3 regions of the Oceanobacillus sp. CF4.6 genome follow, and region 1 is predicted to be linked to each of the others. Evidence: riboswitches for the same ligand, from Rfam matches in the RefSeq annotation. Region 1 holds a riboswitch; each other region holds the start of a gene.
The links. Region 1 has a riboswitch for S-adenosylmethionine ahead of ACHABU_RS06455 (sodium:solute symporter family protein). Riboswitches for the same ligand answer to the same signal wherever they lie in the genome.

Region 1 (3,284 bases):
GATCTGCTTTTCTAAAAATCCACTCTGATTTGTTATCGGTAAGTGTCACCAATGTGATCGTTAGGATGTTAATGGAACTTCCGACCCAAACCGGATGTACGTTCATATAAAATTCTTGGGGATTCCACCCACCCAAGTAATACCACAGCAAACCGCTTGTAAAGCCTGTAAACAACGATGCAACAACTGCACGTTTTGTCACGACTGGCCAGAATAAAGCTGCTACAACCGGTGCGAACGTGGCACTGTTTCGAATCGTCCAGGCAAATACATTCCACCATGCGGATTGCTCTGTTCGCATTAAACCAAATAGAATCATAAGTCCAGTTAAAAGTAGTAAGGAAATTTTTGTATATTTGATAAGTTGTTCTCCAGATGCTGTCGGCTTGATTGCACTGCCAACATCACGTCCTAAACTTGTTGCACCGGAGAACTGGCATGGGCCACCCCATCCGAGCGCACAACCCCAAACACCGAGAAAGAATATTCCTACGAGTGGAGCAGGCAGAACCTCCATCAGGTACAACGGAATCGCTATGAGACCTGTCGATGCATTCGGTACGACTACCGCTGCCGATATTCCGAATAAAACACCACCAACGATAAAAGGAATCGCCATAAAACCAGCCATAATCAAGCCTTTCTGTCCCTCTTCCGGTGTTCGGGATGAAAGTGCCATCTGAAAAGCGGCCTGGGCCAGAATGACATTTACGAGAAATGTACCGAACCAGACGACAATTACCTGCAAACCAACGCTGCCAAAATCAAACATTTCGGGACGCTCCACATTTAATGCTGCCAAACCGGAAATTCCCGGATTAATGAAAAAGGCAATGATACCGATTGTAATCATCAATCCAAACAAAACCATATTCATCGTCTGTGTAAAGGCGATGGACCACATACCGCCAGCCTGCAAATAAATGAAAAGTAAAATGGCAGTAAATGCTACAGACAAACTCAAGGAAATACCAGTGAACACATGGAAAGCGGAAGCAAATGCGATTGCAGTCGCAACCGACCACATCGGAAAGGCAAATGCAGTAATGGCACCAGATAACCCTTTTGCCGTTCTCCCAAATTTATCACCAATTAGTCCGGAAACAGTGACAAGCATTCTTTTCCGGAAAGATCGGATAATCAGTAAAGCGATAATAAAGATTTGAACCATTTCTGCCAGACCATACCAAATCGCGGAAATACCACTTAAGTAAGAAAGCTCCAGAATTGATATAAATGTCGAACCGGAAAATAATCCAGTAATGCAAAACGCAACAATCCATTTGTTAAAATTTCGGTTCCCCACAAAATAGCTGTCCTTTTTAGTCAAACGCCGCTTTGCAATTTGCCCGGCTGCTATAAGCGCAAACGTATATCCAACTGCTAAAACAATAATCCACACACCGTATTCTGTCATAATAACAACTCCTCAAATAATTATTAAACACATCGCAATACTCAACTTTAAGCTATACAGACTCATGTTTGTTGAACCAAAATAAAAACCCCCTTCTATAATAATAAGAAGAGGGTGGATATATCCGATGTCCTCTTCTTATCTTCCAGACAACTGTCTGACGGAATTGGCACAGTACTCATTACGAGCCCGCTGCCGAGGTATCAAAGGGCCAATTTCCCTCCACCTCTCTTGATAAGAAGTACGTTTATGTAATTGTATATAAGTTACCTTGTTCTGCTCAAAAAGTCAATCATTATTTAGTCGAGAAGCACGGGGACGGTTCTTTTGCTTCCTATATAATAAAAAGGAAGCAGGAGAACCGTCCCCGTGCTTCCATCGAGGGCTAGTTAGCCAATTTCATCCTTTCTCTCCACTTTACTTTTTTCATTTTTTTCAGTAGGGAAGTTTAGTATAGAAGAGTAAAATAAATAGAAAGAAGGTTACCACCTATTGAACGAAATGGTAACCTTCTTTCATAATCAGGAGGAAAATATACTACTTTACTATACTCCACTCCTTTACTTCAGATAATATTCTATCAAACTATTTAGCACCTAGCCCACCATCAATTCGATATTGTGAACCAGTGATGAATGCACTCTCATCTGAAGCAAGAAACAGAACCAGATTTGCCATATCTTCCGACTCTCCGTAGCGTCCAAGTGGGATAATTTGAGTAAATGCTTCTTTTGCTTCTGCACCCTTCCCAGGAATTGTTCCTTCTTCAATGGAACGCATCATTCTTGTATTCACTGGTGACGGATGAATAGAATTCACTCGAACATTTGCATCTGCAACTTCTAATGCCGCAGTTTTAGTCATCCCCGTCACCGCGTGCTTGGAAGCACCGTATGCAATTTGGTTAGGAGTACCCATCAATCCGGCTCCAGATGAAGTGTTAATTACACTACCATATCCCTGCTCTCTCATGACTGGCAATACATGCTTCAACCCTAAAAATACTCCTCGGACATTTACATTGATTACTTTATCAAAATCTTCCACATCTAAATCAGTTAATAGAGCTATTTTTCCTTCAATACCTGCATTATTAAAGAAAACGTCAACTTTTCCGAATTGATCAACCGTCTCTTTAACGTATTTCTTTACATCATCCTCTTTGGAGACATCTGCCTCAATCGTTAATACTTCACCGAATGATTTAAGTTCATTCTTCGCTTCCTCTAATGGCTCTTTGAATAAGTCTACTAAAACGACCTTAGCCCCTTCTTTCAAAAACTTTTCTGCTGTTACCTTCCCTATACCACCAGCACCGCCAGTAATTACTGCAACTTTATTATCTAATCTACCCATTTAAATTCCTCCTCTTATGATTACGTTTACAATTCTATTATACTAGTCATAAATTACTAGGACAAATTAAAAGCTCATGGAAAAAATGAGACAGGATTATTACCCAAAGTTATATTCGGAATAAGTACCACAGTCATCATTAGCAATTTTTTTGGATAACATTTATATCTCCAAAAGCATTTTCTCCTATATCCATCCCGCTTCATATTTTCCTTCAACAAGTCGTATGCATCCTAGTATTCTATACATATAATTACTCTGTAAATAGTAAGATTGCAGCTATATTTATCTTTTTATCGATAATGCATTCGTGTATTTAATAAACCATATTCCATGTATAAAAAAGACGCAATTCATCAAAGAGAATTGCGTATTTTCATTAAAAATATATTCCTATTGAATCGTAATTTGCTGTTCACCGCTTACGTTATTTGATGTTACTTTTAATGTGATTTCTCCTGCTTTCAGTGGTTTAAGCTTTCCATCTGCCGGATTGAAAACAGCTGCATAG
Region 2 (3,284 bases), on a different contig from region 1:
CAATCTTGCTGCTAGTCTATTCCCAATGGATTGGATACCTTGTACGATGATAATTAAAATAAAGACAGTCACGTACATAACATCCACTTCATAGCGAAGATGTCCAAAACGATAAGCTAAGTCACCGAGACCACCAGCACCAACAAGTCCTGCCATTGCTGTAGCCCCAATTAAGCTGACCGTGGCAATTGTCAGCCCCAAAATAATAGCTGGTCTTGCTTCTCTTAACATAACATTCCAGATAATTTGTCTAGTTTTGATTCCCATTGCTTTATAGGCTTCAATTACACCGTTATCCACATCGAGTAATGCAGATTCAATTAACCTCGCAATATATGGGGCGGCATTGATAACCAAAGGTACGATAACACCTTTCACGCCAATAGATGTTCCGACAAGCAGTTTTGTAAATGGCAGAATAAAAAACAGCAAAATAATGAATGGAACAGATCGAATAACATTAATAAATAAATTCAATATTTGATAAATCCATTTATTTTCCAATGATTGTCCAGGTCTGGTTAGAATTAATAATATAGCTAAAGGTACTCCAATCAGAATGGCAAAAAAGAGGGAAATAAGGACCATTTGAAATGTCTCTACTACTGCTTCCGATATGATGGGAAACCACTCTTCAATAAACTCATTCATTTGTTTTCCCCTCCAATTCTTCTGTAGAAACACCGTTATCATCTAAAAATTTCAAGGCATTTGCAACTTCTTGAGATTCTCCAACTAGATGTATGACCAGGTTTCCAACAATTCCATTTTTCAATTCCATAATATTGGCTGTTAATATATTTGGTTCTACTTTAAATCGATGGCTCACTTGAGCAAGCAGGGGTTGTCCGGTATTTTCGCCGATAAATGTCAATCTTGTAACCGTACCGTTTAATTTAAGCTGCTCTATTAAGCTATCAGATAATTTCCGTTGTGAGATTGTATTTAAAAATTTCTTTGTCGTTTTTTCTCTGGGGTTGGTAAATAGATTAATTGCTGTTCCTTGTTCAATCAAATCCCCATTTTCTATCACATATACATAATCACAGATTTTTTGAATTACATTCATTTCGTGAGTGATGAGTAGTATAGTTATTCCAAGCTCTTCGTTAATTTTTAAAAGTAAATCGAGAATGGAATTGGTTGTTTCTGGATCAAGTGCACTTGTTGCTTCGTCACTGAGTAAGATTTGTGGTTCCTGTGATAATGCTCTTGCAATCGCAACACGTTGTTTTTGTCCTCCTGATAATTGAGAAGGATACGTATGTTTTTTTTCTAATAAGTCAACAATACCCAAATATTTATCTACACGGGTCTCAACCTCTTTTTTGTCATAGCCAAGAAGCTTAAGTGGAATTGCGATATTATCATAAACCGTGGCCGTTTTCAGCAGATTAAAGTGTTGAAAAATCATACCAATTTTTTGCCGCGTTTTTCGTAATTTTTCCTGGGACATAGAGGTCATTTCTACTCCGTTTATGGAAACAGTGCCACTGGTTGGTTTCTCAAGTAAATTAACACAACGAATTAAGGTACTTTTACCTGCTCCACTATAACCAATTACACCGTGAATTTCACCCTTCTTCACATGAAGGTTAACGTCATTTAGTGCTTTGACAGCTCCATTTTTAGAAGGAAATACTTTCGTGATGTTGTCTAGTTTAATCATGTATGTAACATTCCTTTCAAAAGAGGCTGGCATCATGATGAAAACCTCTATTTTAGTATTCCTTACCCTTGAATTAAAAAAAGCCTCTCATTATAAAAGGAGAGGCTAGTAAATTATAAATTCACGTTCCTCTCTCATCTTCCAAAACGTCATGTTTTGCTGGATTTAGCACCTTTCTATGTATAACAATAAAGGTTGCCGAGCTTCAACGGGCCAGTCCCTCAGCTACTCTTGATAAGAGATTTATTTATTTGTTTCGAGTTATTAAATAAAGTTACATTATATCAATCATTTCGTCAATACTTATTTTGAAAAAAGGATAATCCATTAACACATCCTTATAATCAAAAGGTTATGGCTTAAATATATTTAGCTTCTCAATTCTGGAGATGGCTTCTATGATGCGCCCTTCATCGACAAGTAAGCCAATTCGTACATATCCCTCTCCAAACGTTCCAAAACCATTTCCAGCTGCAACCGCGACATCTGCTTTTGCCAACAGATAGTCTGCAAATTCCTCGCTTTGAAATCCCTCCGGTATGGGGAGCCAGGCAAAGAAGGATCCTTTTGGTGCGTTTACTTTCCACCCGATCCGATTACATTCATTAATTAATGTGTTCCGTCTACCTTCATATAAGTTAACCAGTTCATCGACACATTCCTGACTACTAGACAAAGCAGTTGCAGCTGCATGTTGAAGGGCTGGGAAGATACTTACAAATAAGTGATCCTGTAAAAGATTGATCGCTTCAATCATTTTTGCATTACCTACAGCAAAACCTACGCGCCATCCAGCCATATTATAGGTTTTTGATAATGTATACAGCTCAATTCCAACTTCCTTTGCACCCTCTGCCTGCATGAAACTGACTGGTTTATCACCATCAAATCCAATGGCGCCATAGGCAAAATCATGAACAATACCTATATTATTACACTTTGCCAATTGAACAGTTTCATCAAAAAATGCAAGAGATGCTGTCGCTCCGGTTGGATTATTCGGGTAGTTTAAGTAAAGTAGTTTCGCCTTTTCTTTCTGTTTATCCGTTAGTTCTTTATAGTCAGGCAAAAATCCATGCTCACTATGTAAAGGCATCGTATCATAGGTGACATTTGCTATACCTGCACCAGACAAATAATCAGGATAACCGGGGTCGGGAAGTAGAAACAGGTCACCCTCATTCATTAAGGCCAAGGGTAATTCAACTAAACCGATTTTTGTACCAAATAAAACAGCAATCTCTGAGTCGGGATCAAGATCTACATTGTATTCCCTTTTATAAAAATCAGCTGCTGCTTGCTTGAATTCATCGGTGCCTCTGAATGGTGAATATTTATGTGTATCTGGATTTTCAACCGCTTTTTGCAATGCCTGGACAATATGCTTCGGAGTTGGTTGATCCGGATTTCCCTGGCCAAGATTAATCACATCCCGTCCTTCAGAAACTGCTACAGCAACTTTTTTTACTAAGGTTGCAAAGAATTGGGAAGGTAGTTTAGTTAAACGATTCGAAATTTCCATTATAAAACACCTCATTTACAATTAGTTCAAATAATTATCTAAATATTATATCCTTATATAACTTATGTTTATAGTAGAACATATTATTAAATT
Region 3 (3,284 bases), on a different contig from region 1:
AGTAAAGACTAGGCAGTGAAAAGGGTTAAAACTAGATATTTGTGTTAAAATTTAATAGAGAATCATTTAAAGGTTTCAGGTTAAACGAATAAATTCGAAAATTTATTTAAATAGTAGATTCACTTTTCACCTTTTTACAATAGATAGATAGCTATAAGTTTATGTGATGGAAGGATTGTTCTGGATGGAAATCATAGGGGGATTATTATTCTTACTCTCAGCCATGCTAATCATTGGTGTATTAACGACGAAATTCTCTTCTCGATTAGGAGTGCCTTCACTTATTCTTTTCCTAATTGTTGGTATGATACTTAACAGATTTATATATTTTGAGGAAGTTCGGCTAACCCAATTTATTGGTATATTGGCATTAATCATTATTCTATTCGATGGTGGTACCCAAACAAAATGGGGAAGAATGCGGCCAATCCTTGTTCCTGCTACTTCTCTGGCAACACTGGGAGTCTTCATTACGACGATTGTAACTGGTGTAGCAGCTATGTATATTTTGGATTTTTCATTATTGGAGGGACTTCTTTTAGGTGCGATTGTTGGATCAACGGACGCAGCAGCCGTATTTTCGGTATTAGGAAATAAAAACTTTAATAAGCGACTGACATCTACATTGGAGGCGGAGTCTGGTTCGAATGATCCGATGGCTGTATTTCTTACCGTTATGTTAATTGAAATGATTCAAATCCCCGACATGTCGATCTGGTCTGCAGTCGGAGGCTTTTTCTTGCAAATGGGTCTTGGCCTTGGGTTAGGACTACTGCTTGGTAAAATCACTGTTGTTGTTATAAATAATATAAAACTGGATATTTCCGGCTTATACCCTGTACTTGCAATGGGATCTGCTGTTTTTACGTATGCATTAACCGATTTCCTTGGAGGTAGCGGTTTACTCGCAGTTTATGTCATGGCCGTATTTGTTGGTAACAGCGATTTAACACACCGATTTTCTATTTTAAGGTTTAATGAAGGTTTTGCCTGGATGATGCAAATTGTGATGTTTACCTTGCTTGGACTGCTTGTTTTTCCGGAACAACTAACAGCCGTATTTTGGGAAGGGATTCTGATTGCCATTATTTTAATGTTTGTTGCACGTCCGATTGCTGTTTTTGTCAGTATGCTGTTTATGAAATACGATGTAAAACAAAAATTATTTATTTCATGGGCAGGTTTAAAAGGTGCCGTTCCGATTGTGTTGGCTACCTATCCGATTTTATCGGGTCTGGAAAATAGTAATCTGATATTTAACACCGTATTTTTCGTTGTATTAATTTCTGCCTTAGTTCAAGGAAGCACTTTATCCTGGCTTGCTGAAAAGCTAGGTTTAACGGAAGAAGAAGAGGATGGAAATGCAAGCATTGAATTAATCAATTTGGGGAATACGGACTCGGAAATTATGAAGGTAACCATACCAAAACGTTCCCCGGCAATTGGTACGTCATTAATCGATTTGGAATTACCCGATGCGACATTAATCATTGGGATTACTCGGAATAAAAAATTATTGACGCCAACAGGTACGTCGATCATTGAAAAAGGGGACACGCTGTTCGTCTTGAGTGATAAAGAAAACAGGAAAAAAGCAAAAATAGCATTATTGGGAAAGCAAAAACACCAGGAAGTTTAATTGATCGTTATGTCCTATAATCGCTTCTGATTATAGGACATCGTTGTCATGTGGGAAAATTGGTTTCAGCAACAGTTAGAATCTAGGAATTCCATACAAAAAAATCAATTGACATGATATTTATTATCGATTAGTATTATTCTCAGCACGAATAAAGTCTATCTTATTAATAGCCGTTGAGACGAGGGGTCAAAGATACGGTGGCAAACCAATCTGTTTTAAACAATCAGATCATGGGGCCCAACCTGAGCACAAAATTTTGCATTTTGTGAACAATAAGAGGATAAGCAGCTGATATTAATCGAAGCTTTCCTTAGGTTGTAGGAGAGCTTTTTTGTATGCCTAAAATTATTTTTTTTGTTAGGAGGGTTAATGTTGGCAGAGAAAATTTTATTTAACTTAGAGTCTGTATCTGAAAGACATCCCGATAAAAACGCAGATCAGATTTCGGCTGTAGTACTGGACGCAGCGCTTGAGCAGGATTCCTTTTCTAGGGTAGCCTGTGAAGTGTTTGACACGACAAATACGGTTATTATAGGTGGGGAAATTACCACTATAGCCTTCATAGATATCGAAAAAATTGCAAGAGATACATTCATTGAAATAGGGTACACGGTATCATCAACATGTTGAACTTACGTAAGCTGCAAGATAAACAATTAGCCGTATATGGACACTTTGGCAGAAGCAATCACCACGTCTCGTGGGAAAGAATAGATAAAGTAGAAGAGCTAAAACAAGCATTATCAATCTATGATTTTGCAGGAGTTGGACAATCATGATGAACGACTTGCAAGAGCGTGTAACGAAAAGTATTTCATTGGTTGATCAGGATAAGATGCCCTTGTTTGAAGCTTTAGTGCACTATGCAAAGCAAGAAGTAACCCCATTTGATGTACCAGGTCATAAAATGGGTGCGCAAATGAATCCGTTAAAGATGGCACTTGGGGAAACGACGATGCGGATGGATGTTAATTCCATGAAAGAGCTTGATTTATTAAGTCATCCCCAATCTGTCATTAAAGAAGCACAAGAATTGGCTGCCGATGCGTTCGGCGCCGATCATGCATACTTTCTCGTGAATGGAACAACGATTGGCATTCATGCCATGATTATGGCAGCCTGTAAGCCGGGAGATACATTACTCGTACCCCGAAATTGCCATAAATCCGTCATGGATGGGATTATTTTAAGTGGAGTGAAACCAGTATTTATTCAGCCGGAAGTTGATTACCACTTTGGAATTTCCCACGGTATTTCGATTTCCAATGTAAGAAAAGCCATCGAAGAGCATCCAGAAGCAGGGACGTTACTGGTTACCTACCCGACTTATTTCGGATCGATGAGCGATTTGGCAACAATTTGCACGATTGCCCATGACCGGGATATGACGGTCATTGTCGATAGTGCGCACGGTGCCCATCTTGGCTTTATGTCGGAGGAGATGATCGATCCTATCTCTGCTGGGGCAGATGTTGTAACGGTAAGCATGCATAAGACTGGTGGCTCCTTAACACAAAGTTCAATCCTTCTCCTTAACAATAATAGAATCGCCTCTCAACAGATTCAAAAAGCACTGGATATGCTGCAGACAACGAGTGCAAATTACTTGCTTATGAGTTCGCTGGATGTAGCAAGGAGGGAA

Region 2: it holds a riboswitch for S-adenosylmethionine, as region 1 does, so the genes downstream of both, ACHABU_RS19695 (methionine ABC transporter ATP-binding protein) here and ACHABU_RS06455 (sodium:solute symporter family protein) in region 1, are expected to answer to the same signal.
Region 3: it holds a riboswitch for S-adenosylmethionine, as region 1 does, so the genes downstream of both, ACHABU_RS02885 (S-adenosylmethionine synthetase N-terminal domain-containing protein) here and ACHABU_RS06455 (sodium:solute symporter family protein) in region 1, are expected to answer to the same signal.

Annotation. Positions count from the first base shown of each region.
Region 1 is NZ_JBIMEX010000002.1:577,200-580,483, forward strand. Features, by position in the region: gene ACHABU_RS06455 (sodium:solute symporter family protein) at 1-1,417, opposite strand, end outside; SAM riboswitch class I at 1,553-1,658, opposite strand; gene ACHABU_RS06460 (SDR family NAD(P)-dependent oxidoreductase) at 2,003-2,773, opposite strand; gene ACHABU_RS06465 (phosphodiester glycosidase family protein) at 3,167-3,284, opposite strand, start outside.
Region 2 is NZ_JBIMEX010000018.1:38,561-41,844, forward strand. Features, by position in the region: gene ACHABU_RS19690 (methionine ABC transporter permease) at 1-651, opposite strand, end outside; gene ACHABU_RS19695 (methionine ABC transporter ATP-binding protein) at 644-1,669, opposite strand; SAM riboswitch class I at 1,801-1,910, opposite strand; gene ACHABU_RS19700 (pyridoxal phosphate-dependent aminotransferase) at 2,022-3,191, opposite strand.
Region 3 is NZ_JBIMEX010000001.1:540,800-544,083, reverse strand. Features, by position in the region: gene ACHABU_RS02890 (potassium/proton antiporter) at 185-1,639, shown strand; SAM riboswitch class I at 1,800-1,921, shown strand; gene ACHABU_RS02885 (S-adenosylmethionine synthetase N-terminal domain-containing protein) at 2,015-2,272, shown strand; gene ACHABU_RS02880 (hypothetical protein) at 2,266-2,421, shown strand; gene ACHABU_RS02875 (aminotransferase class I/II-fold pyridoxal phosphate-dependent enzyme) at 2,418-3,284, shown strand, end outside.